DNA from 4 places in the Vibrio sp. 1249-1 genome. Region 1 is predicted to be linked to each of the others. Evidence: predicted binding sites of a transcription regulator. Region 1 holds the regulator's gene; each other region holds the start of a gene.
The links. The regulator PurR, encoded in region 1, represses purine synthesis genes. The targets are predictions, from matches to a motif close to TNANGNAAACGTTTNCNTNA.

Region 1 (7,318 bases):
AATATTTTAAAGATCGAGAGTTACCCATTCCGACTCTTTACTTAATGGGCGACAGGGATTACATGTTTATTAAACCTGTCAAAGAAATGGTTGCAGCACATAAGCTCAGCATTCTACGAGAAATCCCGAATTGTGGTCATGTATGCAATGTAGAGCGTCCAGAAGACTTCAATCAACACTCCATCGAGTTTATTAAACAGCAAGCTGTATGTGCTTAAAACTGAGTGCATCCACTGAATAGGAGAGCCGCTATAGCTCTCCTAGTTGATATCCACATTGCCAACATGCACCAAATTGCCCTTCGTTTATTTCATGACATTTTGGGCATTGCCAATCTTGATACTCATGCCTATCGGATTGTTTTCGATATGCTTTTACTATTTCTTCAGCTTTCATCTTTTGTGCAGTGTCAAAAAGCCACACATAAGGATCGGTATCATCACCAAACGGCAGTTCTCCTTTTAAGCCGAAAATACCTTCTCCACGAACTTCACAGTAAATTTGTTCCACTTTAAGCAGCTCACATACAATGTGTGCTTCTGCTGGGTTTTTAGCGATAAATATTTTCATCAAAATACCCACTTCACCAATTACGAGTTTTGCTGACTTGGTGTCGGCCTTACTTTATTCATAACCCATTTAGTGATGATTGGAAATAGTCCCAATAGCGCAAAAGACGCTAATACTGCGGGTGAAACAATGCCCGATAGGCTTTCAATTGTTGCTAATTGAGTACCTGCATTCAGATATACGGCTGTGCCTGGCAGCATACCTATTTGGCTAGTGAGATAAAATCTACCTACAGACATCGGCGTTAAGCCCATCATTAAGTTGATTAGAAAGAAAGGGAATACAGGGATTAGACGCAAGGAAAATAGATAAAAAGCTCCGTCTTTTTCGACACCTTGATTAATTGCGTTGAGTTTATTTCCGAATTTGTTTTGTACCCAGTCACGCAATAAGTATCGGCTGCTCAAGAAGGCCAGTGTTGCCCCCATAGTGCTAGCGAAAGAAACCAGTAGCAAGCTTGTCCAAAAACCAAATAAGGCTGCACCAAGTAAGGTGACTACTGCCGCTCCTGGGATAGAAAAAGCGGTAATTGCAATGTAGGTAAAAAAGTAAATCGCAGCCGAGAATACAAAATTCTGATCGATGTATGTAGTTAGTGCTTCTTGTTGGGCTTTTGCATTCTCTAAGGTTAAATACTGGCCAAAGTTAATACCTAAAAAGACGATAGCCGCTAGTAGGATGAGACCTAAAATCAGTTTCTTATTCATAATTTTGATTCCAATTTGGGATATATGTAATAAGACAGTAGGAAAACCGAAAAAATTTCACAAAAAAACCGCAGATTAGACTGCGGTTTTACAAGATAGTTTTTAGGCCGACTTTTATTGGAGGCCGTTCATCAACTCATCTCGGCGAGCTTGAGGTACCACACTCCAATGAGTGCCGTTGATAGCACCTTCTAGTGCCCATAGCAACTCAATGTTGACGGTTGCAGAGTGCGTATCTCTTATCGCTTTATAGGCGTTAAGCGCACCTTCCTCTTCAAGCTTCTCTACGGATTCGATGCCGGCTTTTTTTAGCATGCGCTCGGTAGCCAGTCGTAAGTTAGGCAAATCTTTCAAACGGTTAGGCTTTGTACTTGCTTGCTGTTCTTTCTCAAGCTTTGCCTTTTTCAATGATTGATTCGCTACTTCGATTAAGCGTTCGCTTGATTCCCATAAATCGCTGGAAATAGCGTAGTACTTTGTAACGACTGGAAAGCCACGTTTTTTATAAACGTAAGGCTTTAGCCCTTGTTTCTCGAAGTCAGATGAAGTTTTTTGGTCTGCTCTGATATGAAGCTGATTGTTTACCACTAGTGCAAACATTGTTTCATCAGCGAATAGTCCGAAGCCACCAAACATTGAGCGCGACTTGATATTACCAAGTGCCTCAAATAGCTTCATAGAGTCTTTGAGTATCGGTTTATCCATGTTTTGTTATCTCGGTGTAATTAATATTACGCCACCAAAAGTCAGGTCCGAGAGAGTAGCAAACATGCGTAAAAACAATGTCATTACAGAGTAAAGTCATTGCTTACACACTTGCCATCGGTAACCCCGCTACCTTCCATATCGTAATATGGTTCAGGCCGGAGGCTTTGCGTCCCACTCTTTCGAATGGTTTGCCCTGTGCGTGACACAATGAGCATACTTCTTATATTGAATTAACATCACGGTTTAGCGTTAAAAGTGTGATTTCGGTTCAATAAAAATGATAGATTGAATGCTCTATTTTGCATATGGAAAGGTGCAAATTGGCCTTTGAAAAGGAGTTCTTAATATATATTACATTTATATAAAACAGGGAGTTAACGTTAGTCAATTGTTATTAGAGTGGTGTGAAGTATTAGAGAATGCTTAATTTTTCCAAAAAAATAAGCGCCCCTGTAGAGCGCTTATTTAACACGGTTAAATACAGTGAAATTTAGTTCATTTTTTTCACAGTATTTCGAATTACAAGCTCAGGTTGCATCTCGAAAATTCGTTTTTCGTGTTCTTTATCTTTGATACGCTCAAGTAGAATTTCGAATGCATTTTTACCAACACGACGTTTAGGTTGGTGGATAGTCGTTAGCGGTGGAGAGAAGTATTCCGCAAGCTCGATGTTGTCGTAGCCGATCACTGAAATATCTTCAGGAATTTTGATCCCGTTTTGTTGCAAGCGGCTCATTAGGCCTAGAGCCATTGTGTCGTTAAAACAGAATACCGCCGTCGGGCGCTTGTCCATTGCGGTAATTTTATCTGCAACTAATACGGCCGTATCACATTCAAAGTTACCTTCAAGGATCCAGTCTTCATTTACAGCTAGGTTCGCTTCGCTCATTGCGCGACGGAAACCTGCAATGCGCTCTTGGCAAGCAAGCTTTTCAAAATGACCGCTTAGACAAGCGATATCCGTATGACCATTATCAATCAGATGTTTGGTTGCAATGTAGCCACCTTCTTCTGAGTTATCCATGATCTTGTCTGCTTGTGAGCTCTCTGGGCCCCAATCCATGACCACTTTAGGAATGTCCGCATGACGGTCAAGCATCTCTTTTAGTTCTTCGGTTAAGTCAGAACACATCACTAGGATGCCATCAACGCGCTTTTCAGCCAGCATACGAATGTAATCGCGTTGTTTTTCGTAAATCCCGCCTGTGTTACATAAAATCAGAGTATAGCCTTGGCGGTAACAGTAGCTCTCAACGCCATCAATCACTTCTGAGAAAAATAGGTTAGTTGATTGAGTTACTAACATGCCAATCGTACGAGTTGAGTTGCATTTTAGGCTGCGTGCAACGGCACTTGGCGCGTAATTCAGCTCGTCAACGGCTTTCATTACTTTTTCTTGCGTTGCTTCTGCAACGAAACGCGTTTTATTGATAACGTGCGAAACTGTCGTAGTGGAAACGCCGGCTAAGCGAGCAACGTCTTTTATCGTGGCCATAAATGGTGTCCTGTATCGAGCTACTGAAATATGTCGTATTGGATGTACCTGATGCTCTAATGGTTTCACACCTAGCAATATAAAATTGGCGCTAAGTGTCTCGGCAGCGGTTGATCCAAGTGCGACAAAAGGGTACGTAGCAGCATCGGTCGATGAATTTTATCTTTTTTTCTATCTGATGAGAAATTGCCATCAACCTGTTAAGAAAACACAAAAACCGCTATATTTCAGCGGTTTACATATAAATCATATTTAATCGTTTGCGCTCACATTTTAGCCCTATGTGGACTGACTAGCAATGTTTTCAGCAAGAGATTTGTGTATTTGAAGTCACATTTTGACTGCTAAATAACCAAGCGTCTTTGCGCTAAGTTAAGGCAAACGAATATTATACCCAAGTTACTTACAATTGGTCACTTTCAGGCATACAGGAAGCCCGATAGGCAGGCTCCCTAAAAATAGGCGGCAATTATTCACCAAGAAGGTAGGCGCTGTCTAGTTTACAAAATGCAACTAATAGTTTCGCGACACTCGAGTAAAATCCAAATTCGTCGAATTTTTTACATTTGTCTGAAAACTGAGGTAACCAAGACATCAATTGTTGCTGGATAAAGTCGTTTTGTTTAACGAAGGCTTCTTCCATGTGTTTTTCTTGTTCAAGCTCGTTTGAGCGGATAATCATGTTCCCGAGAAAGTCGAGCTCAACGGCTAAGTGATCCGCAGGTTCCTTTAGGTTTTCGTCTACTTGAACGCCAAATTCAGCCATCAACTTTTCCATTTCCTCAGCTGGCTTGTCATTCAGTAAACCTGATTCACCAATGTACATGGATGCGTAAGGAAGAGCGCCGTATTTTTCTGTCTTCAAAAACAGTTCACAAAAGTCAGCTGCAAGCTCTAGTTGTGCATCTTCACGATCTTGTAACCGATTCAATGCATCAACTAGGCTATCAACAGCTGGTTTCAGCGACTCATTTTCACCTAAACCTGCGAGAAAACTGCGAATTTCAACACTGTGATAGGCTTCCAATTCTTTCTCTGTTAGTTCTTTTGCGAACAAGCTCGAAAACCACCAGTAAATTTCAGCGCGTTTTTCATTAAAAGCTTTCACTTCTTGCATTTTGGGCTCCTGAATGATGCTTCAAGTCATGCATCACAAAGTCAATTAGGGATATCCCCTAAGTGTAATCAATTAAAATGAATAGCAGTAACTATAATTGTTATGTTTTATGGTCAAAAATGACCGTTTATTAATAGCAATGGGCAAGCTTGTTTTGAATCAATAAAAACGCTAAATCTTGCGTTTTAATGTATCTATGACTAGAAATGTTACTAGTTATGAATAGAATACGTCTTGGATAATAAGAAGACAGAAAAGTGGTGTAAATGAGCTATCACGTATTAGTCGTAGAAGATGATGTTGTAACTCGTAGTAAGCTTGCGGGATATTTCCAAAATGAGGGCTACCAAGTCAGCGAAGCAGAGAGTGGCGCAGAAATGCGTGAAGTTTTGCAAGCGGGCGATGTAGACCTGATCATGCTGGATATTAACCTGCCTGGTGAAGACGGCCTGATGCTTACTCGTGAGTTACGTAGCCAATCGGATATTGGTATCATATTAGTAACAGGACGCACGGATAGCATTGATAAAATCGTAGGCCTAGAAATGGGTGCTGACGATTATGTGACAAAACCTTTTGAACTGAGAGAGCTGTTAGTTCGCGTTAAAAACTTGCTGTGGCGTATTTCAGCAGCGCGCAGTGGCAGCTCGAAAGCGAATGAAATCAGTGAAGAGCACATTGTGCGCTTTGGGGAGTGGACATTCGACATTCAACGTCGCGCACTTAGCCGCAACGGTGAGCCAGTAAAACTAACTAAAGCAGAGTATGAACTTTTGGTGGCATTATCGTCTTATCCTAACCAGGTGTTAAGTCGTGAGCGTATTTTGAACATGATCAGCCATCGAGTGGATGCGCCGAATGACCGCACCATTGATGTTCTTATTCGACGTATGCGCGCAAAAATGGAGTTCGATCCTAAGAACCCACAGATTTTTGTAACGGTACACGGCGAAGGCTATATGTTTGCTGGTGACTAGTTTGAGCATAACTCAATCGTAAAAAGAAAAAGGAGAGCTTCGGCTCTCCTTTTTTGTGGCTTCAAGATAATACTAGTTTGCTTCAACCATTGGTGTTTGTCCGACAGTATCACGCAACCTTTGCCAAATACTGCCCAAGTACTCATGCCAATAAAGCTCTGTTTGTTCTAAGTAACGCGCTTTAGGTGAGTATTTATCCCAAGGTTGACTGATTTCGCTAATAGCTAAGAAGTTGGTCGGGGCTGGGATTGGTTTAATGCCTGCCGCGTTGAACTCATACAATGCACGGCTCATGTGACTCGCAGAAGTGACTAACACAATCTCCTTTTGTTGAACGAATGCAGCCGCTTGACGCGCCTCTTCCCACGTATCTTTCGCATCTTCTAATAAAATGATATCGGATTTCGCGACTCCCAACGCAAGGGCAACGTTCGCCATCATTCGCGCGTGGCTAATTTCAGATCCGCCAGCATAGCCGGATAAGATTAATTTCGCGCCTGGATACATTCTTAAAATACGAATGCCCTCAGTTAAGCGCATTAATGCTGCACGGCTTAACTGCGAGGTGGGTGGAATTTCGTCATCGATAACATGACCATTCCCTAAAACCATCACGTAGTCGATGGTGCCAGAAACTGGCAAAAAGGCTTTATGCTCTCGCTCTAACGGCATAAGAAGCTTGGTTGAAACAGGTTGGAAGGCAACAAGAAAAATGCCGACAAAAGAGAATAGAACAACAAAGCAGCCAGTTTTACGTTTGGTGGTAAAACTAATGAGAGCAAGACCTAACAAGCCTATGATTAGCAATGCCGGAAGGGGCATTAACAAGGCTGACATAACTTTTTTCAGCTCAAACATACATAAATAGTCCGAAAAAACATCAATTGATAATAAAAATGAGGATAACCCTCTTTATTCCTGCTTTCCTTGTGACAGAATAGCGGCACAATCCGTTATGATAACTCAGCAGAAGTGACAGAAGACCGCAATTTCGACGATATCGCCCACAAATTTGCAAAAAATATTTACGGCTCCGATAAAGGGGAGATCCGCCAAATCATTGTGTGGGAAGATTTTCTACAGATTCTAAGTGAATTAGACGCCGACCATCAAGCCCTGCAAGTCCTTGATGCGGGGGGTGGGTTAGCACAATTGTCGCAAAAGCTTGCTAAGCTCGGACATCATGTCGCTTTATGTGATCTATCTTCGGAAATGCTGCAACTAGCAAAGCAGGATATTGAAAAAAACGGTTTGCTTGAGCAGTATCGCCTGATTCATTCACCTGTCCAATCCATTGGTGACCATATGGAAACACAGGTGGACCTTGTCATGTTTCATGCCGTCATGGAGTGGTTGGTCGACCCGAAAACCGCACTCGAGACCGTTTTGGAACAGGTCAAGCCGGGGGGCATTGCTTCGGTTATGTTCTATAACCACCACGGCTTAGTCTATAAAAATGTGGTTTGTGGCAACATTCCTCATATTTTAGACGGCATGCCTCACCGGAAAAGATTTAAACTACAGCCACAGAAAGGCCTAAAACCCGAAGAGGTCTATCAATGGATAGAAGATTCTGGTTTTAGTATTTGTGGCAAATCTGGTATTCGTTCCTTCAGTGATTACATAGGTAATATGCAATACATGGGCGATTACGAGTTTGAAGATGTGTTGGCGCTAGAAAAACAACTTTGTCGACAAGAGCCATACCTCTCATTAGGCCGCTACATACACGTGTGGGCTAAGA
Region 2 (7,318 bases), on a different contig from region 1:
AGGTGCCCACTTAGGCAATTTGTCATCCAGAGCTCGAATGAATGCGCGAGTATCAACGTAGTCAAATGCTTCAATATGACCAATGTACTTCTCTTCGAGAGTGGACAGTTCTCCTGATTGTTTAATGTTACCGAAAAACTCTATCAGCATCGCATACAAACTTTCGTCCTCAGAGCGTCGAGTAAACCACGATACTGGTTGATCTTCTGTAAGTTCAAACGCGAGCGCAAGGTCGGGATAAAGGCGCTGAGCTAGGGAAAGTTCCACCGAATCAGTCACAGTAAAACGTAACTCACCCTTCGATACGTATTTGAGTAAGTCTCTCGTGTCAGCATCACCAACAATTTCAAACTGAAGTTCTGGATACTGCTTCTTTAACGCTGTTAGGGTCGGAACATATTGCGATTGTTCAACGATCTTTAATGTTTGAGCGCCTGCATTTGTATCTTCGTCGGACTCGTCGTCTTTCGAGGCTTGGTATTCAATGAGTTGTTCGATATCACGTGGTCGAAGTTGCCCTTTTTTATATACCACTTGTTGGCTTACATAATAATAGGCAGGGCCTGGTCTAAATCGTTTGACTGCTTGTGACGTTTGATTTAAACCCGTAGCGATGATATCGATATCTCCTTTCTTAAGAGCAGGAAAAAGCTCAGCTTGGCGAAAGGCTGGTTTAATCTCGAGTTTGACGCCGAGCTGCTCCGCAAACTGACGCGCCAATTCGTAATCCAACCCTGCGGGACCATCGGGACCTATGTAGTAGGAAAGCTGATTGTTTAGCGTGCCAACACGAAGCACACCACGTTCTTGAATTTTTTCAAATTCACTTTTGGGCTCCGACTCAATCTGGCAAGCAGAGAGTAAAAGAACAGAAACTAAAATTAGAGCACTGCGCTTGAGCCGGTTGAAGTGACTTATTTGCATTAATAGGTACATCTTGGAAAATTTCTATTTGCCTTTATATCAAAGCGAGCTCATGGGGCAAAGTGAATCACACACTTATAACGTGACATTGTGTGTTTTATCGACATTTTAGTTGTAATTCAAATTTGACAAAAAAAATGACGCAAACGGTTGCTTTTGGTGTTACATCACAAAAACAATTACTATATAATGCGCTCGCAATGACGAGGTGGAATCGGCATAGGTTCGACAGGGCTTATTTTAAGTGTCTGAATTTATTCCAATATCACCTTAATCAATTGCATAAGAGACCTAAGCACATGAGAATTTTGCGTGGCTCCCCAGCTCTTTCTGAGTTTCGTGTTAATAAACTACTGGAACTTTGTCGTGAACAAGATCTGCCTGTAACTAGCATTTATGCCGAGTTTATGCACTTTGCCGATCTAAAGTCAGACCTTGATGACCAAGAGTTAGAAAAACTTGAAAAGTTACTAACTTACGGCCCAACCATCGAAGAGCATGAGCCTGAAGGTCTTCTACTTCTTGTCACGCCTCGTCCTGGCACTATCTCGCCTTGGTCTTCTAAATCTACCGATATCGCTGTTAACTGTGGTCTGGATAAAGTGAAACGTCTAGAGCGTGGTACGGCTTATTATGTCGAATCTTCAGTTGTTCTATCAGAAGCTCAAGCTGACGCTGTTAAAGCGTTAATTCACGACCGTATGATGGAAACAGTATTCACAGAATTTGAAGCCGCATCAGCATTATTTACTGTTGCAGAGCCTAAGCCTGTCGCACATGTTGATATCTTAGCTGGCGGTCGTCTTGCGCTTGAAGAGGCAAACGTTTCCCTTGGCTTGGCACTCGCAGAAGATGAAATTGATTACTTGGTAGAGAACTTTACTAAGCTTGGGCGTAACCCAAACGACATTGAATTGATGATGTTTGCTCAGGCGAACTCAGAGCATTGTCGCCACAAAATTTTTAACGCAGATTGGACTATCGACGGGGTAGAACAACCTAAGTCTTTGTTCAAAATGATCAAAAACACTTTTGAAACGACACCTGACTATGTGCTGTCTGCATACAAAGACAACGCAGCCGTTATGACAGGTTCTAAAGCGGGGCGTTTCTTCCCTGACCCTAAATCTCGTCAATACACGTACCACCATGAAGATACGCACATCTTGATGAAGGTAGAAACGCACAACCACCCAACGGCAATCTCTCCGTGGCCGGGCGCATCGACTGGCTCAGGCGGTGAAATTCGTGACGAAGGCGCGACGGGTATCGGCGGTAAGCCAAAAGCGGGTCTGGTTGGTTTTACAACCTCTAACTTACGTATTCCTGGTTTTGAACAGCCATGGGAAACCGACTTCGGCAAGCCGGGTCGTATTGTGAATGCGTTAGACATCATGCTTGAAGGCCCTCTTGGCGGCGCGGCATTCAACAACGAATTTGGTCGTCCAAATCTATTGGGTTACTTCCGTACTTACGAAGAAAAAGTCACTTCTCATGCGGGTGAAGAAATTCGTGGTTACCACAAACCAATCATGATTGCTGGTGGTATGGGTAACATCCGCGATGAACACGTACAGAAGAAAGAGATCCCTGTAGGTGCGAGCCTAATCGTACTTGGTGGTCCGGCAATGAACATCGGTCTTGGTGGTGGTGCGGCATCTTCCATGGCATCTGGTCAGTCAGCAGAAGATCTGGACTTCGCTTCGGTACAGCGTGAAAACCCAGAGATGGAACGTCGCTGTCAGGAAGTGATCGACCGTTGTTGGCAGTTAGGCGACGATAACCCAATCGCATTTATCCACGATGTGGGTGCAGGCGGTATCTCTAACGCATTGCCTGAACTTGTCGACGACGGTGAGCGTGGCGGTAAGTTCCAATTACGCGATGTACCAAACGATGAGCCGGGCATGAGCCCACTGGAAATCTGGTGTAACGAATCACAGGAACGTTACGTTCTAGCGGTAGCGCCAGAAAACATGGAAGCATTCGACGCAATCTGTAAGCGTGAACGTGCACCGTATGCAGTGGTGGGTGTGGCGACAGAAGAGCGTCATCTAACGCTAGAAGATTCTCACTTCGACAATACGCCAATCGATATGCCAATGGATATCCTGCTTGGTAAGCCACCGAAGATGCACCGTGACGCAACCACACTAAAAGTGGAAAGCCCTGCCATTGTTCGTGATGGTATTGAGCTTAATGAAGCGGTGGATCGCGTACTTCGTCTTCCTGCTGTTGCAGAAAAAACATTCCTAATTACTATCGGTGACCGAACAGTAACGGGTCTGGTTGCTCGTGATCAAATGGTTGGTCCTTGGCAGGTACCAGTAGCAAACTGCGCAGTAACAGCGGCAAGCTACGACACTTACCATGGCGAAGCAATGTCGATGGGTGAGCGCACGCCAGTGGCATTACTAGACTTTGGAGCATCGGCTCGCCTAGCCGTTGGTGAGTCACTAACGAACATTGCGGCAACAGACATCGGTGATATTAAACACATTAAACTGTCTGCGAACTGGATGTCTCCAGCGGGTCACCCAGGTGAAGATGCGGGTCTTTACGAAGCAGTGAAAGCGGTTGGTGAAGAATTGTGTCCTGCGTTAGGTTTGACTATCCCAGTTGGTAAAGACTCCATGTCGATGAAAACCAAGTGGGAAGAAAACGGCGAGAGCAAAGAAGTCACTTCTCCACTGTCGTTAGTTATCACGGCATTTGGTCGTGTGGAAGACGTACGTAAGACCGTGACTCCACAACTACGCACTGACAAAGGAAAGACTTCTCTAGTTCTTGTTGACTTGGGTAACGGCAAAAACCGCTTAGGTGCGACAGCATTGGCACAAGTATACAAACAGCTGGGTGACAAACCTGCTGACGTAGATAATGCAGAGCAGCTAAAAGGCTTCTTTGATGCAATGCAAGCGTTAGTACGTGATGACAAGCTAGTGGCTTACCACGATAAAGGCGACGGCGGTCTGTTTGTTACACTGGCTGAGATGGCATTCGCGGGTCACTGTGGCGTAAAAGCGAACATCGCAGAGCTGGGTGACGATGCGCTGGCCGTTCTATTTAACGAAGAGCTAGGTGCGGTTGTTCAAGTTAAGAATGATGATCTAGATTCAGTTCTATCTACTCTGGCGGCAAACGGCTTAGAGGCATGCTCACATGTGATTGGTTCTGTTGAAGCTTCAGACGACTTTGTTATCACTTCTGGTGATGCAGTTGTGCTTGAACGTTCACGTACCGAACTACGCGTTATCTGGGCTGAAACAACGCATAAGATGCAAAGCCTACGTGATAACCCAGCGTGTGCAGACCAAGAGCACGAAGCTAAGAAAGACAACTCTGACCCGGGTCTAAACGTTAAGCTCAGCTTCGACGTAAATGAAGACGTTGCAGCACCGTACATTGCGAAAGGTGCTAAACCTAAGATGGCAATTCTACGTGAGCAGGGCGTTAACTCCCACGTCGAAATGGCAGCAGCGTTTGACCGAGCTGGTTTTGAAGCAACCGACATCCATATGAGCGATATCCTAACGGGCCAAGCGGTACTGGATGAATACCATGGCCTAGTAGCTTGTGGTGGCTTCTCTTACGGCGACGTATTAGGTGCGGGTGAAGGTTGGGCTAAGTCTATCCTGTTTAACGCACAAGCTCGTGAACAATTCCAAGCCTTCTTCAACCGTGAAGAGACGTTCTCTTTAGGTGTATGTAACGGTTGCCAGATGCTATCAAACCTGAAAGAGCTGATCCCAGGTGCAGACTTGTGGCCACGTTTTGTGCGCAACGAATCTGAGCGTTTTGAAGCGCGCTTTAGTCTAGTTGAAGTTCAGAAATCTGACTCTGTATTCTTCGACGGAATGGCTGGTTCGCGCATGCCAATCGCGGTTTCCCACGGTGAAGGGCGTGTAGAAGTACGTGATGCAGAGCACCTAGCAGCGATTGAAGCATCAGGTACGGTTGCGATTCGTTACGTGGATAACCTCGGTAACCCAACACAACAATACCCGAACAACCCGAATGGTTCGCCAAACGCGATTACTGGTTTAACAACAGCAGACGGTCGCGTAACTATCATGATGCCTCACCCAGAGCGCGTATTCCGCACAGTTGCAAATTCTTGGGCTCCGGAAGGTTGGGGTGAAAATGGCGCTTGGATGCGTATGTTCCAAAATGCCCGTAAGAATATCGGTTAATTAACCAAAGGTTAATCTAGCTTAAGTAAAGCGTTGGTTGAGAGACCAGCGCTTTCTTTTTTCTTATCACTCTTTTTTCTTCGTCGCTCTTTCTAGTGACTTGGCGAAACGTTGCTTTGTTCTGCCTCTTCTTTGTCATCTATTATCTAGCGTAAAAAACTTGCAGCGTTTAGATTACTTTTATGCTCTAATACCGCGCTTACCAAGGGATGGTGTTAAACAGCTCAGCTTAGATGGAGTTATCAAGTTGACCGAATCCCTGATTGATCCCTAAATCCCTTAGGAAATGAAAGAAATGTCTAAGAATCCAAAATTTGCTATCCGCGTCACTGAAAAACGTAACGGCTGGAGCGCAGAAATCACTCGCCAAGTGACATCTCGTAAGACTGTAGTATCAAAGCGTGAAACAGGCTTTGACAGCGAAGAGAAAGCACAAGCTTGGGCTGAACAAGAACTGGCTGGATTTATCCAAAACCAAGTGGTTCGTAACGAGCGTAAAGCAGCGCAACGTCAAGAGCGTGAAGCAGAACAACTAGCGGCAAAAGTTCGTAAAGAAGAAGCCCGCAAAGCACGTGAAACCGAAGTAGACACTGACGAAGAATAAGTTTAAATCGGTGAGATGGTGACGTTACCCATCAAACAAATAGTGAAAATGCCCTGAGTTTTGTCTCAGGGCATTTTTTATTTATATCGGCTAAAAACAATCCGATGATACGGACAGGCTAAACGTGCCGTCTTCAGGGGCTGCAAATTGTTTATTGCCAGGAAGAAGGTGAGGGTTATTAGCATAAGTGCGATGTGTCGATTTGACCTTTGCAGAATGTCTTTCCGGTAAATCAAAGTGTTGTAAGCCGTCAGATAGATCGTTTGCTTCACCGTAGTCGAAATGTGTTGCGACGTCTTTGGGCTGCTTGGCGTAACGACAGTGATCCGGCTTACCATCTTCGTGCCAAGTTAAAGAGTTAGTTTTTGCATCTAGATTCAGGTTATTTGCTGTTGGCTGTGCGTAAAAATCTTCTGAAACTTGGTGCTTGCTTTGTTCTTGTAAGTAGTCTGCAATGTTCTCAGAAGCTTGCGCTAGGCTACCTACAGGGAAGAAGCAAATCAGAAGAAGCCGTGTTTTTAGATTGTTCATAATGTGTATGCAAGCAAAAGGAAATGATAATACTGATAAATAAAACGGCGTGCAATTATGGTCATTGGATACGATATAACAGGGCAGTTAATGTCTGCCCTGCATCTTTTAGGTATGGTTAGTATTGATAAGTGAGGTGCAGTTTGACTTCGCGACCAGGCGAAGGCACGCCATTAGATAGGTATGCTTCGTAGTAACGATCGGTTAAGTTTTTCACAACCGCGCCAACGCTCAAGCCCTCGACTTGTTGTATTTCCCAAACCACGTAAGCGTTTTGTAGCGTGTATTGATCACTTGGCGATTTCACTTTTAAATTATTACCGCTTGCCTTGGTTTTGGTTTGCGCATCATACCAACGGACTTCCCAGCCCGTACGTAAACCAGGAATCCATTCGTAACCTAAACCCAGATTAATGTTTAATGGCGGTACATCAGGATGATCATCATCTGAACCTGTAGAGTCAGATAGGCTACCTTTGTTTTTGCCGCGAATGTAACTTGCTGAGAAATTACTGTAGAAATCTTCAATCCGGTATTGTGAAATTAGCTCAAAGCCATAGTTTTTAAAGCCATCTAGGTTTGTATTCCAGCTTTGTAACTCAGTAGTATTTTTGTCGAGGTTTTCGCCCGTTCGTATATCAACTGTGTCGCTAACATCGTTATAGAACATAGTTAACTCTGTTGCGAGGTTATCGCGAGAGTTCACCAGCCCTTCCGTTAAGTTGATAACGCTTGCTTGATAAGCATGGATACGAGACACGTCCAGATTCAAAGCAGTAGCCGTAGCGGTAGCTCGCGCATATTGCACTGAGTAGATGTTATCAACGGTTGGTGCTTTTAAAGCGTAGGCGTAGGAGGCGTTTAAACGCGTATTATTGCTCGCATCAAAGTCGATATCCAAACGTGGGCTAAAGCCTTTATGCGTCGTTTCACCGTAGTTATGTCCGGCAGCTGGATCATTATAATCCGGCGCAGCGTTCCCTTTTCCTTCACTCTTGATGTATTCGTAACGCAGAGAAGGTGTGATTGTTAGGCGGTTTGTTGCTTGATAGTGATCAGCAATGTA
Region 3 (7,318 bases), on a different contig from region 1:
TGGCTTCATCGGCATAGTACAAGGCCATTAACGCGCCTTGCTCGATACCTGCTGGTGAATCACAAATAATGAAATCAAAGCCCATTTCATCAAGTTCGCCGAATACGCGCTGAACACCATCTTTTGTCAGTGCGTCTTTATCACGAGTTTGAGAAGCAGGAAGAATAAATAGGTTGTCCGTGCGCTTATCTTTGATCAGCGCTTGGTTTAATGTCGCTTCGCCGTTAATGACGTTCACAAAGTCATACACGACGCGGCGCTCACAGCCCATGATTAGATCGAGGTTACGCAAACCGATGTCAAAATCGATCACCGCGGTCTTTTTTCCCTTAAGAGCTAGACCAGAGGCGATGGCTGCGCTTGAAGTGGTTTTACCAACGCCACCTTTACCAGACGTTACTACAATAATGCGTGCCATTTTTTTTCCTTTTTAGATTAAATCGCGAGAACTTCTAAATGTAATGATTCATCGGCTTTACTGATCATTACTTTCTTTTGCCAGTACTCGCTTTCAATTTGATCGCTTAACCAGTAGTCACCCGCAATGGATACCAGTTCTGCTTGTAAATCGTGGCAAATAATACGCGCTTCCTGCTGACCACTTGCTCCTGCAATCGCACGACCTCGAAGTGTGCCATGGATATGAATAGAGCCGTCAGCAATGACTTCAGCACCTGCACTTACGTGCGCTAGCACCACCAAATCACCATCTTTTGCGTAGATCTGTTGTCCTGAGCGGACAGGCGTACGAACTACTTTCGTTGGTGCCATTTTGGCAGGTGCTTGGCTTGGCGATTTGCTCGCCGACATAATGGCGAAGCCAGCTTCGGAAGCAAGGTTTTGTACACGCTTGTCTTTACAGCCCGTTACACCGACCGGAATAAAACCGGCATCTGAGATGCCTTGTTTAAGCTTAGGGAAATCAATGTCGCCTTGTACTTTTGCTATATTGATTACCAAAGGCGCGGATGCAAAAAAAGAAGGTGCTTGAGAAACTTTTTCTTGCAAAAATTCGACAGTCTTTGCGATCTCATTGTCAGAAAGGTGTAAAACTGACAATGTAAAACTGCTACCTTTAAGGTCTGGTGAATGGGTCATCGTGGACTTCTTGCCTTTATTGAAAGAGCGTTGCCTTAAACTAGGTATGTCATGTTATATTTCATCCTTTGACGCAGCAAGTTCTCTCGTGGGCAAATAGGTGAATTAATCTCAAATTTGCTATTAAGTTTGCGAGAATTTGACGTTTTCAACCTAATCCGCACTCAACGCGGCTAAATCAGCATAAAAGGCGTGTCATGCTTTGTTCTATTTATAAAAGCTCGAAAAAAGAAGGTACTTATCTCTATATTCCGAAAAAGGATGATTTTTCACAGGTTCCTGACACCTTAATGCAGATGTTCGGTAAGCCTATCGCTGTCATGACGATTAAACTTGATGGCCGTAAATTGGCACAAGTTGATATCGAAAAAGTGAAGGCTTCATTACAAAATGATGGCTTCTTTCTTCAGGTTCCACCGCCGCCGGAGAACCTATTAGAAAAGTACAAAGAACAAAAAGCCCAGCAGAAAGGCGAATAACGTCATCGTTTTTCATCTGGGATTTCTGCCTTGCTCAAGGAGGGCAATATGAAAAAGATACTGGCTACCATGCTTAGCGTTGGTATGTGTACCTCGGCTTTTGCAAGTAGCGAGGGTTTTGATGAATACTTGAATAAGCTGCGTGCTGAAGCTCGTGATAAAGGTATCTCAGAGCAGGTCATTAGTGCTGCTTTTGCTAATGTTGAGTACAAGCCGCGAGCAGTAAAAGCGGACCGAAACCAACCAGAAAAGAAACTGACATTGGATGAGTACATTCCTCGCGCGGTGCCTGAATGGAAGGTGAAGCAAGCCAGACAACTCTACAAAGAGCATTACACTGAGCTAAAGCGTATAGGCGATGAGTACGGTGTCCACCCGCGCTTTATTGTGGCACTTTGGGGAGTTGAAAGTAACTTTGGTAAGTTTACCGGCAACTTTAAAGTGATTGATGCACTATCCACAATGGCATTTGAAGGCCGTCGTGAAGAGTTTTTCCGTAAAGAGACCATGTCGGCACTGCAGATCCTCGATCAAGGCCATATTGAGCTAGAGAACTTTAAAGGCTCATGGGCTGGTGCGATGGGTCAATGCCAGTTTATGCCAAGCTCTTTCCTTCGTTTTGCTGCTGACGGCAACGGTGATGGTAAAAAAGACATATGGCAATCTGAAGCGGACGTGTTTGCATCAACCGCTAACTATTTGAGCAAGTCTGGTTGGGATGATAAATATACTTGGGGTCGCCAAGTTAAGGTTCCTAAAAATATTGATCGCAGCCTGGAAGGGCGCACGGCTGAAAAAGGCAAATACCTTCAAGAGTGGAGCCAATTAGGTATCACAAAATATGACGGTAGCCCGTTGCCAAAACTGGATGAAGACATCAAAGCATGGTTGATCATGCCGGACGACGAGAATGGTCGTACGTATCTGGTTTACAATAACTACAACGTATTGATGAAGTGGAACCGCTCTTACTACTTCGCACTTGCTGTGAGCCACTTGGCTGACCGTATTAAATACTGATCTGCCACAAACAATTCGGCATCCAGTCTTCAATACAAGGGCTCTTCGGAGCCCTTTGTTTTTTCTATAACCAAATCGAGGTAAAGCGTGTTATCTGAACGTGCCGCACAAATGGTGATTTTCTCCGCTCTTCTTAAACACAAAAGCTTCACAGCTGCTGCAAAGAGCTTAGGCGTGTCGGTGTCTCATGTGAGTAAACAGTTGAGTCAGTTAGAAGCGTCTCTTGGTATCAAGCTTGTTCAACGCACTACGCGAAGCTTTACGCCGACAGAGGCAGGGAAAACCTTTTTTCATCACTGTGAGCAAGTGGTACAAGCGGTGAGCAGCGCCACATTAGAGATGGAAACCCAGCGGGATGAAGTAGCAGGTTTGGTACGTCTTGGGTTGTCGCAATCATTTGGTACCTTACACATTATTCCAGCGATTCAAGAGTTACGCGAACTGTATCCTCAACTTCAAGTGGAAGTACATCTGTTTGACTATAAGGTCGATATGTTAGCCGAAGGGCTCGATTTATGGGTAACCAACAACGAGCATTTGCCTGAAGGTTACATTGCGCAGCGTTTGACGGATTGCCAGTTTGTTGTTGCGGCATCGCCAGATTACTTATTGAAACATGACACGCCAACAGAACCGGATGACCTATCTGCTCACAACTGCCTCATATACAGAAGCTGGGAGCGTGACTATACGGGGTGGGCGTTTACCAAAGATCAGCAAGAATTGAACGTAAAAGTCTCGGGTAACTATTCAGTAGATCTGGCAGAAGCCGTTCGGGATGCGGCTATTGCAGGTTGGGGTATTGCCTACCTTGCCACTTACTTGCTGGGGGATGAGTTTAGAACGGGTAAGTTAATACAGCTGTTACCTGACTGGAAAGCCAGCCAGTCGATGCCGTTTTATGCGGTATACCCAAGCCGCCAGCATATGCCAAAAAAAATATCCGCAGTGATTAACTTTATCAAACAGAAGATCGGCAACCCTTGTCATTGGGACCAACGTTTGGCACCTTACATCTCTATTCCTAAATAACAGGATCAATGACGTTGTAGAACGACACATAAGGTGATTCACTTCACAAAAATTTTTCCTGAACCAGAAACATATTTTCTATATGGAAATAATTAAAATAAGCAAACGTTTATCTTCAATAAATTCAATTGGTTATTTTGTTGGTCAGTTATTGGTCGCTTAAACTTTTCACACTGTTAACATCCTCAACTTGCAGCATTTTGAGTCCGCTATACAATCCGGTGCCTTCCATATCCCCCTTCTGTCGGATTCATTTTATGAACTCAATTATTGGTATCGTAGCCATACTATTCCTAGCATGGCTACTTTCTACAAATAGAAAAAATATAAAGCTGAGAACGGTGTCGTTTGCGTTTGCTTTGCAGGTACTGTTTGCGTTGTTGGTTTTATATGTACCAGCAGGAAGAGATGCGCTGAATTCAGTGAGCAGTGTTGTGTCGAATTTGATCAACTATGGTCAAGAGGGCATTGCGTTTTTATTCGGTAATTTGGCGACAGGGGGCTTCACCTTTGCGATCAATGTTCTGGGTATCATCGTTTTCTTCTCCTCTCTTATCTCAGGTCTTTATCACATTGGTGTGATGCCAAAAATCATTAACTTTATCGGTGGTGGTATTCAAAAGCTGCTGGGTATCGGTCGTGCTGAGTCTTTGTCTGCTACGGCGAATATCTTTGTTGGCACCATTGAAGCACCATTAATGGTAAAGCCTTACCTAAAACACATGACTGACTCGCAGTTCTTTGCAGTTATGACAGGTGGTTTAGCGTCAGTTGCTGGCGGAACGTTGGTTGGTTACGCATCACTGGGTGTCGACCTCAACTATCTTATTGCTGCTGCATTTATGTCAGCACCTGCCGGCTTGTTGATGGCAAAAATTTTAATGCCAGAAGATACGGATAAAGCAGCAGATATCGACATTAGCCAAGTTGAAATTCCACGTGCAACCAACGTAGTAGAAGCATTAGCCGATGGTGCCATGGCGGGTGTACGCATTGCTGTATCGGTCGGTGGTACGTTACTGGCGTTTATTAGTGTCATTGCAATGCTAAACGGCATGTTAGGCTGGATAGGTGATCTTATTGGGACACCATTAAGTTTTGAGCTCATCCTAGGTTTTGTGTTTGCGCCAGTCGCTTGGTTGTTGGGTATACCATGGCAAGAAGCAACCACAGCAGGCTCGCTGATTGGTAACAAGATTGTGGTGAATGAGTTCGTCGCTTTCATCCAGCTTGCAGAAGTGAAGTCTCAACTTAGTGAACACTCACAAGCAATCGTGACGTTTGCTTTGTGTGGCTTTGCAAACATCTCAAGCATGGCGATGCTGATTGGTGGGTTGGGCTCATTGGTACCAGAAAAGCGTGCATTTGTTTCTAAGCATGGTTTCCGTGCGATTATCGCTGGTGTCATGGCGAACTTAATGAGCGCTTCGATTGCGGGCGTGATTTTAAGTCTGTAATTGAAATAGATATCAACAATTAGCAAAAAGGCTCCTTGCGGAGCCTTTTTCGTATCTGAAGTTTTACGTTATTTGTCTGTGTGGAACTGTTCGCAAGCGAGCATCGTGTTCTCAATTAAACTTGCGACGGTCATTGGGCCAACGCCACCAGGAACAGGAGTAATAAAGCTCGCACTTTCACGTGCTTTGTCGTATTCCACGTCGCCAACTAGTTTGCCTGAATCAAGACGGTTAATACCGACATCGACCACCACTGCGCCTTTTTTAATCCACTCACCAGGGATGAAGTTAGGCTTACCAACCGCCACCACGACAACGTCAGCTTGACGCACATGACTCTCTAGGTCTTTGGTAAAACGGTGACATGTTGTTGTTGTGCAGCCCGCAAGCAGCAGCTCAAGTGTCATTGGACGACCAACAATGTTTGATGCACCAACCACAACCGCATGTTTACCACGTAGCTCAATGTTGTAACGGTCGAGTAGGGTAATTATGCCCTTTGGCGTGCAAGAGCGAAGCTTTGGAATACGCTGCGCAAGACGACCAACGTTGTAAGGATGGAAGCCATCCACGTCCTTCTCTGGGTGAATGCGCTCTAAAACATGTGTTGTGTCTATGCCCGCAGGAAGGGGTAATTGCACTAGAATGCCGTCAATTTCATCATCGTTGTTTAATTCATCAATCAGAGCTAGTAACTCTTCTTCTGAGCTAGACGCAGGAAGGTCAAAAGACTTAGAAACAAACCCAACTTCTTCACATGCGCGGCGTTTGCTACCGACATAAACCTGAGAAGCAGGATCTTCACCAACTAGAACCACTGCTAAACCAGGAGCACGTAGCCCAGCTTCAACACGTGCTTTAACACGTGCAGCCACTTCGGATCGAACAGTTTGGGAAATGAGAGTTCCGTCTATATTTTGAGCAGTCATGACTTTCCTTATAAATTAAGAAGGCAGATTATCTGCGGCGCATTGTCGCAGAATTTCTTATCAACATCCATACGCAAACGTTTGCTTTGTGGTGTTTTTGAACATTAAGCGTTTTAATGGACTTTTTTTAGGCATTCAGATCAGAATGTTATGAAAACCCGTTGATTTACCCGTTTGAACTCGTATAATCCTGTCCCTGTAGCGCGCCCTTAGCTCAGCTGGATAGAGCACGTCCCTTCTAAGGATGTGGTCATTGGTTCGAATCCAATAGGGCGTGCCATTTATTCAAAAGCCTCGATAACTCTTTGAGTTGTCGGGGCTTTGTCGTTTTTAGGTTTTTGGCTGTAATTGCCACTCTATCTACAACTTTTGAATGGCATTCTAGCCATTGCAATTTCTAGCAATCTGGATAGCCACCAACAAAAAAGCGCTGGTTAACCAGCGCTTTTGCATTTACTAAGGGCATTACACCTTTTTAAAGATGATGGAGGTGTTGATGCCGCCAAAGGCGAAGTTGTTACTCATCAAATATTTCACGTCCAGTTCTCGGCCTTGTCCGGCGATGTAGTCTAAATCGCCACATTGCTCGTCGAGGTTTTCTAGGTTGAGCGTTGGGTTGAACCAGCCTGTGTGCATCATTTCTAAACCTAGCCACGCTTCAATTGCGCCACACGCGCCTAGTGTGTGGCCAAAGTAGCTCTTGAGTGAACTGATTGGCACTTTGCCCAGAGCATTCGCTGTTGCGTTGCTTTCTGCAATATCACCGCGGTCGGTGGCAGTGCCGTGAGCAGATACATAGTCGATCTTCTCCGCAGGAATGCCCGCGTTTTGCAAAGCCATTTCCATACAGATTTGCATGGTTTCCATCTGTGGTTGAGTGACGTGTGCGGCATCACAGTTGCTGGCAAAACCGATGATTTCTGCATAGATTTTCGCGCCACGAGCGACGGCGTGTTCGTACTCTTCCAGAACCAGCGTTCCCGCACCTTCACCAATCACCAAACCATCGCGATCGGAGTCATAAGGTCTTGGTGTGCTTTTCGGGTCTTCATTCTTCAGACTGGTGGCAAAAAGGGTATCGAAGACAGCGGATTCCGTTGGACACAATTCTTCAGCGCCACCAGCAACCATGACCGTTTGGTAGCCGTGTTTGATCGCTTCGTAGGCGTAGCCGATTGCTTGGCTGCCGGAGGTACATGCACTACTGGTTGGGATCACTCGGCCTTTCAAACCGAAAAATAGACCAACGTTCACCGCCGTGGTATGTGGCATCATCTGCACGTAAGTCGTTGCGGTGATCGCT
Region 4 (7,318 bases), on a different contig from region 1:
GTTAGTGCATGCTTACGGTGAAATTAAGCGCGGTGGCATGGGTTTGGAAATTGTTCATCCTGACTACAAGTTTTACGTCAGCGAGCAAAAGCCCGATGTAGAACAGAGCTTAACCCCTGTTTATCCCACCACCGATGGATTGCGTCAAATCACATTACGCAACCTTACCGAACAAGCTTTAGCCCTGCTTGATAAAACCGCAGTGCAGGAATTACTTCCAGCGGGGTTGTATGACCATCAAATCACGATGTCGCAAGCGCTGCACACCATTCATCGCCCACCACCAACCATTAATTTAGATGAGTTTGACGAAGGCAAACATCCTGCCCAAATCCGCTTGATCATGGAAGAATTGCTCGCACAAAACTTATCGATGCTGGCGGTGCGTAGCAAAGGTCAGAAGGATTCAGCGCTACCTCTCGGTCCTTGTAATAAACTAAAAACGCAGCTTTTAGCCCAACTGCCTTTCTCTCCTACAAACGCTCAAACCCGAGTCGCACAAGAGATTGAAGCCGATCTAGAAAAACCGCACCCAATGATGCGATTAGTGCAAGGCGATGTTGGTTCAGGGAAAACGTTGGTTGCCGCTTTGGCCGCAGTTAGAGCCATTGAGCATGGCCATCAGGTGGCACTCATGGCGCCAACCGAACTATTGGCCGAGCAACACGCTATCAACTTCGCAAACTGGTTTGAGAGAATGGGCATTCAAGTCGGTTGGTTAGCGGGCAAACTCAAAGGTAAGGCAAAGGAAGCCGAGCTGGCTCGTATTGCCAGTGGTGAAGCGCAAATGGTAGTGGGTACTCACGCGCTATTCCAAGAGCACGTTGAATTTCATCACCTTGCTTTGGTCATCATTGATGAACAACACCGCTTCGGTGTCCATCAGCGATTAGAATTGCGTGAAAAAGGCGCAAAACAAGGCGCTTATCCTCATCAGTTGATCATGACGGCGACGCCTATTCCTCGAACCTTAGCGATGACCGCTTACGCCGATCTGGAAACTTCCGTGATTGACGAGCTACCACCGGGTCGAACGCCGATTCAAACCGTTGCCATTCCTGATACAAAACGTGACGACATCGTCGAGCGTGTCCGAAATGCCTGCTTAAACGAAGGCAAGCAGGCATATTGGGTGTGTACCCTGATTGATGAATCGGAAGTACTAGAAGCGCAAGCCGCGGCAGATACCGCAGAAGAGCTTCAACGTAAACTGCCGGACGTAAAAATTGGTCTAGTACACGGACGAATGAAGCCGGCAGAGAAACAAGCGGTGATGCAAGATTTCAAAGACAATAAACTGCATTTGCTGGTCGCAACGACAGTAATTGAAGTTGGTGTGGATGTGCCAAACTCTAGCTTGATGATCATAGAAAACCCTGAACGTCTTGGTTTGGCACAATTACACCAGTTAAGAGGTCGCGTGGGCCGAGGTTCCGTTGCTAGCCATTGTGTGCTGCTGTACCACTCTCCGCTGTCAAAAACCGCGCAAAAACGCCTCGGAGTACTACGTGAAAGTAACGATGGCTTCGTCATTGCGCAGAAAGACCTAGAAATTCGTGGCCCTGGAGAACTATTGGGTACAAAGCAGACAGGTCTTGCTGATTTCAAAATCGCAGACCTAGTTCGAGATCAACGTCTGATTCCCGAAGTTCAGCGCATTGCGCGTCATATTCATGACAATTACCCGTCTAACGCAACAGCGATTATCGATCGCTGGTTGGGTGAGCGGGATATTTACTCCAAAGCGTAATGATTGAAAGCGAGCCAAATGGCTCGTTTTTTAATGCGTCAAAAACAAAGCAAACGTTTGCTTTTTGAGTAAATCTCTCTATAATCGCGCACAAATTTTTAAGTGTGTTAGATCACACTCCACCAACCTGAGTTGACTCTGATTAACAGCAATCACAGGTAACGACGTCAACTCCACCCTGCTCTCCCATTCAGCGAGAACTAGGGACATATTGCGACTAGCGAGACAAACAATGACAACTTCAAACCGATCTTCGGAACTGGTCTATCAACTCAACGATCGACCACCTTTGCCTCAAACCATTTTTGCCGCACTTCAGCACTTATTGGCGATGTTCGTCGCGGTTATCACTCCTTCACTGATCATCTGTCAGTCTTTGGGTGTACCAGCAGACCAAACGAACACCATCATCAGCATGTCTTTGTTTGCGTCAGGCGTGTCTTCGTTTATTCAAATTCGCACCATTGGCCCAATTGGCTCTGGTTTACTCTCTGTTCAAGGTACCAGCTTTAACTTTTTAGGTCCTATTATTGGTGCAGGCCTATCGCTGAAAGCCGGTGGAGCAGACATCAGCACCATGATGGCTGCCATTTTTGGTACGATTTTAGTCGCATCATTTGCAGAAATTTTCCTATCTCGCGTATTGGAGCATGCCCGCCGAATCATCACTCCGCTCGTTTCAGGCATCGTCGTCACTCTTATCGGTCTCACACTGATTCAAGTCGGCTTAGTATCAATGGGCGGTGGCTACGCAGCATTAAATGAAGGAACCTTCGGCAGCTTAGACAAACTTGCTCTGGCTGGGACGGTACTTGGATTAATTGTGATTTTAAACCGCTCGAAAAATCCATACATCCGTGTGGCTTCAATCGTGATTGCGATGCTAGTGGGTTACATCATGGCGTATTTTATGGGGATGGTAGATACTTCTCAGCTAGGCGCAACCGAGATCGTAGCACTGCCCGTACCAATGCAATATGGCTTATCGTTTGACTGGTCTCTGTTCATTCCGCTGGTACTGATTTTCTTTATTACCGCACTAGAAGCCATCGGTGATATTACCGCAACATCTGAAGTGTCTGGTGAGCCAGTAAAAGGCCCAGTGTACATGAAACGCATTAAGGGCGGTGTGTTAGCAGACGGCTTAAACTCTGCAATCGCAGCCGTTTTCAACAGCTTCCCGAACTCAACGTTTAGCCAGAATAACGGCATCATCATGCTAACAGGAGTCGCGAGCCGCTACGTGGGTTACTTTATTTCTGGCATGTTAGTGATTCTTGGCTTGTTTCCTGGCGTCGCTAGCTTTGTTCAGCTGATTCCTGAGCCAGTACTTGGCGGCGCAACGATTGTCATGTTTGGTACGATTGCTGCCGCTGGTGTGCGTATTATCTCTCGTGTTGAGCTCGATCGCCGCGCAATTCTGATCATGGCCTTATCCTTCTCAATGGGACTTGGTATCGCACAAAAACCAGAGATCCTGCAATTTATGCCAGAATTTATTAAGAGTATTTTCTCAACTGGTGTTGCAGCAGGTGGCATCACAGCGATCATTTTAAATCTACTTCTGCCAGAGAAACTGGAAGACGAAGATGAACTTCCTCAGGAAGTGAAAGAGTCTTAAGATTATTGAGAATAAGAAAAGCCCAACCTATTTAGGTTGGGCTTTTTGTTTTAAAGGGTGCGGGCCATCGACTTACTTGGTAGGAAAGCTGATTTGAGCGATTAAACCGCCTTCACTGCGATTACGCATCACCACAGAACCTGAATGCTGGCTGATTATACGCTTCACAATCGCCAACCCGAGCCCAGTGCCTTCACTACCGCGAGCGGTGTCACCACGCGTAAAGGGTTCAAATAACCTCGCGATTTGGGAATGCTCGATACCCGGTCCGTTGTCCTCTACTGAAATCCACACTAGCTGCTTATCTGCTGTCACACCAGTGCTGATTTTGACCCAGCCATTGCCATAGCGTAGCGCATTCACAACTAAGTTACTGATCGCCCGCTTAATCGCAATCGCGCTTCCTTTGGCTGGCGGCAAGTTAAGATTAAGATCTGTTTCAATTTCAACCTCATAACCACCTTCAGAACTGGCGACGTCACTGGCAATCGTACTGATATCAACCGCTTCAAACGATTCTTGGTTCACCGGTTTGAGGTAATCCATAAACTGACTGATGATCTCATTACATTCTTCCGTATCGCTAATGATCCCCTCCGCAAGATAGCTGTCCTCAGGAGACATCATTTCTGTCGCTAGGCGAATACGCGTCAGAGGTGTTCGTAAGTCATGGCTAATCCCTGCCATTAATAAGGCTCGGTCTTCTTCTAGCTCTTGAATACCTTTCGACATTTGATTAAAGGCTCGAGTTACAGAGCGAATCTCCGATGCGCCTTTCTCTGCTAAGGGGGGCGGGATCTCACCTCGACCGACGTCTTTCGCGGCTCTCTCTAAAGCCAAAAGTGGACGGTTTTGCAAACGAATAAACAACCAACCACCTGCAATGATCAGCAGCGCCATAATCAAGCTGTTACGAAACAGCGGGGCAAAATCTTCTTCTTGCAGCTCAGATAACGGAATACGAATGATGGAGTTCGGCAACTTTTCGATGTGCATCCACAAAATGTAACTTTCATCGCCAAGCAATAAGCGCACTTCTGTGGGCGAACCCAGCTCTTGGCTCATTTCTTCAGACATCAAATCAATCGACATTGCGTGATGAAATTCAATCGCCTTATCGCTATCGAGACTATGAACCGTCACCCCTAATCTTTCTAACAATTGACGCCTTAACGGTGCATCAGACTTTAAAGGTCCTTCATCATCAAGCACCAAATTGAGCTCATGGGCGAGAATTTTATTGAACTGCTGCAAACTCGGCATCAACGCGTAGTTAAAAACGGCGTAGTAAGAGAAAACTTGGCTCGCGAGAAGCAAAGAGATGAACAGCAGAATAGATTGTGTCAGTGAACTTCGGATGCGCATGGAACGTTCCTAGTGGTCCTAATCGCGAAATTTCAGCCTTCAAAGGGAAGGTAATGAAGGCTGAAGTTGCTATAGCCAAGTGCTGGCTATGGAGTGAAGAGGTTACACCTCTTTGCCGTCTGGGACGAAAACATAACCTAGGCCCCATACGGTTTGAATGTAGCGCGGCTTGCTCGGATCGTCTTCTAACATGCGACGTAAACGTGAGATTTGTACGTCAATAGAACGTTCCATTGCAGAATATTCACGGCCACGCGCCATGTTCATCAATTTGTCTCGTGACATTGGCTCACGTGCATTCATCACGAGCGCCTTTAGAACAGCAAACTCTCCAGAGGTGAGTGGCATTGCCTCATCACCGCGGAACATCTCGCGAGTGCCTAGATTGAGTCGGAATTCCCCGAACTCCACCACTTTTTCTTCCGTGCTTGGTGCACCCGGCAACTCTACGGTTTGGCGTCGTAATACGGCCTTGATGCGAGCCAATAATTCGCGTGGGTTAAACGGTTTTGGCAAATAATCATCCGCCCCTACCTCAAGACCTACGATGCGGTCCACTTCATCACCTTTCGCGGTGAGCATTAAGATTGGCAACATATTGTTCGCGTGGCGTAGACGACGACAAATTGACAAACCGTCTTCACCTGGCAACATTAGGTCCAGCACCATTAAGTGAAAGTTTTCGCGCGTTAGTAGGCGATCCATCTGTTCGCCATTGGCGACACTTCGTACCTGAAAACCTTGCTCAGAAAGGTAACGCTCCAATAGAGCACGTAAACGAGCATCGTCATCAACCACTAAAATTTTATGATTTTCTTGCATTGAAACATCCTTTCAGAAGCGTCTATTGTCGAAAATGTATCACTGTTTTTCCTAACGTGCTCAAGCAAATTGTTACTCTTTTTATCTTAAGCGCTTTATTCTCTCTCTAGCAGGTATTTTCAGCACCTACTATTGACCATAATTCCATTCCAGTTCACGTTTGGCCTCAAGCAGCTCTTGCTGTGCCTCAGCCAGCTTGTGACGTTTTTTCTCAATTTTGTCTGCTTTCCCTGAATGCTGAGCTTCGACTAATTCTTCCTCTCGCTCCTCAACTTCTTTAGTCTTTTCTTCCACTTCTGCTTGCAGCTCTTGGCGCAGCTCACCTTCCGAGCATTCATTCTGGATAGCGGAAAGTGCTTGCTCCAAGCCTTTAATGCGATGCTCATTACCTTGCGCTTTTGCATACTCAAGCTGCTGCTCTACCGCTAACTCTTTAGCGTCACAGCCTTTCACTTCATCTTGAGCAAAAACTGAAAGTGAGAAACCTATTGTTAGTGCAGCACTACACATGACTGCTTTGTTCATTTTACTTCTCCGAGAAAGGCACCATGCCTTTATACCAAATATTCTGACGTTGAGACCCAAGTCACTTCTAGTGAACTTCATGAGACTTGAATCGGTGATAAAGCCTCAGTCTTCTGAGGCCGGTTGAGTGTATTCAATTGAGTTGATGAACCACTCTTTTTCACCTTCTGGGGTGCGTACCGTGAACTCTTCATCCACTTGTTTTTTCAACATCGCTCGCGCCATAGGTGAATCGATAGAGATGTAGTCTTTCGCATCGCCATAAATCTCTTCAGGCCCGACAATACGAAACTTTTTCACTTCTCCTGCCTCATTTTCTATTTCCACCCATGCACCAAAAAAGACTTTGCCTTCTTGTTGCGGAGAATAGTCAACGATCGTGACTTCTGGCAGGAATTTACGAAGGAAGCGGACACGACGGTCGATCTGACGGAGTAAACGTTTATTGAAGGTGTAATCCGCATTTTCTGAGCGATCGCCCAGGCTCGCAGCCCAAGTGACGATCTTGGTGATTTCCGGGCGCTTTTCATTCCAAAGGTAATCATGCTCTTGTTTGAGTTTGTTGTAACCTTCTCGTGTAATCAGCTTAGTTTTCAAATTAACTCCTATCTCAACTAAAAAATGCTGCTCTTTGGCAGCATTAAGGAGATGATATACCCAAAGATCCAATGTTGTTCAGGCTTTGGGTATCAAGGTGATAAGGCGGCCAGAGTGTTACTTTTCGTAATCCGGTTTTTGCGTCACGATGTAATTCGTATCACTCGAAACAACCGCGCCATGTTTTAGGAAGTTTTTACCTAAAATCATGCTGTAATGGAAGCGACCTCGGTCCTGTAAGTTGACTCGGATCTTCTTCTCTAATTCGCCAAGCTTAACATGCATTTCAACCACAGGGCGTACGTTCGCTTTCTCGCCTTTCTTAGCTTTAATACGCATGACATCAACAACAGGCTTGGTAAACGCCTGTTTCATGCCAAGATCGTTCTCATAGGTAAAGCTCACCATGTCTTTGCCGTCTTTCTTAAACTGCTTGATGTTCTTAGCATTGATTGAGCTTACATCTGCACCCGTGTCTAACTTCACAGGGAAAGACATCCCCTCAACTTCAGCTACTTCGATATGGCCAGCTTTGAAAAGTGGCCTTGCATCTAGTAGATGGTCTACGCGAGTGTTCAGCAACACACCACCCTTGGCTATGTCATGACCAAAGACGAAAAAGGGTTGAGTGTCACCCT

Region 2: a site for PurR is predicted at 1,063-1,082, ahead of purL (phosphoribosylformylglycinamidine synthase). Genes of this name have one in related genera too.
Region 3: a site for PurR is predicted at 6,085-6,104, ahead of folD (bifunctional methylenetetrahydrofolate dehydrogenase/methenyltetrahydrofolate cyclohydrolase FolD). Genes of this name have one in related genera too.
Region 4: a site for PurR is predicted at 1,796-1,815, ahead of R7Z50_RS15920 (uracil-xanthine permease family protein). Genes of this name have one in related genera too.

What each region holds. Positions count from the first base shown of each region.
Region 1 is NZ_JAWOWJ010000002.1:93,592-100,909, forward strand. It holds gene R7Z50_RS03910 (alpha/beta fold hydrolase) at 1-218, shown strand, start outside; gene R7Z50_RS03915 (DUF2007 domain-containing protein) at 250-570, opposite strand; gene R7Z50_RS03920 (TVP38/TMEM64 family protein) at 591-1,277, opposite strand; gene R7Z50_RS03925 (TfoX/Sxy family DNA transformation protein) at 1,392-1,982, opposite strand; cyclic di-GMP riboswitch class I at 2,099-2,188, opposite strand; gene purR (HTH-type transcriptional repressor PurR) at 2,476-3,480, opposite strand; gene torD (molecular chaperone TorD) at 3,950-4,597, opposite strand; gene torR (two-component system response regulator TorR) at 4,864-5,574, shown strand; gene elyC (envelope biogenesis factor ElyC) at 5,647-6,432, opposite strand; gene cmoM (tRNA uridine 5-oxyacetic acid(34) methyltransferase CmoM) at 6,547-7,318, shown strand, end outside.
Region 2 is NZ_JAWOWJ010000015.1:71,990-79,307, reverse strand. It holds gene mltF (membrane-bound lytic murein transglycosylase MltF) at 1-924, opposite strand, end outside; gene purL (phosphoribosylformylglycinamidine synthase) at 1,224-5,117, shown strand; gene R7Z50_RS20425 (DUF3622 domain-containing protein) at 5,413-5,721, shown strand; gene R7Z50_RS20420 (hypothetical protein) at 5,812-6,252, opposite strand; gene R7Z50_RS20415 (TonB-dependent receptor domain-containing protein) at 6,371-7,318, opposite strand, start outside.
Region 3 is NZ_JAWOWJ010000011.1:61,351-68,668, reverse strand. It holds gene minD (septum site-determining protein MinD) at 1-418, opposite strand, end outside; gene minC (septum site-determining protein MinC) at 436-1,098, opposite strand; gene R7Z50_RS18080 (YcgL domain-containing protein) at 1,296-1,577, shown strand; gene R7Z50_RS18075 (lytic transglycosylase domain-containing protein) at 1,626-2,597, shown strand; gene R7Z50_RS18070 (LysR family transcriptional regulator) at 2,685-3,629, shown strand; gene R7Z50_RS18065 (NupC/NupG family nucleoside CNT transporter) at 3,887-5,086, shown strand; gene folD (bifunctional methylenetetrahydrofolate dehydrogenase/methenyltetrahydrofolate cyclohydrolase FolD) at 5,155-6,015, opposite strand; tRNA gene R7Z50_RS18055 (tRNA-Arg) at 6,219-6,295, shown strand; gene R7Z50_RS18050 (beta-ketoacyl-ACP synthase) at 6,481-7,318, opposite strand, start outside.
Region 4 is NZ_JAWOWJ010000008.1:125,466-132,783, reverse strand. It holds gene recG (ATP-dependent DNA helicase RecG) at 1-1,750, shown strand, start outside; gene R7Z50_RS15920 (uracil-xanthine permease family protein) at 1,983-3,371, shown strand; gene envZ (two-component system sensor histidine kinase EnvZ) at 3,444-4,736, opposite strand; gene ompR (two-component system response regulator OmpR) at 4,839-5,558, opposite strand; gene R7Z50_RS15905 (DUF1090 domain-containing protein) at 5,688-6,083, opposite strand; gene greB (transcription elongation factor GreB) at 6,189-6,680, opposite strand; gene R7Z50_RS15895 (ATP-dependent zinc protease) at 6,798-7,318, opposite strand, start outside.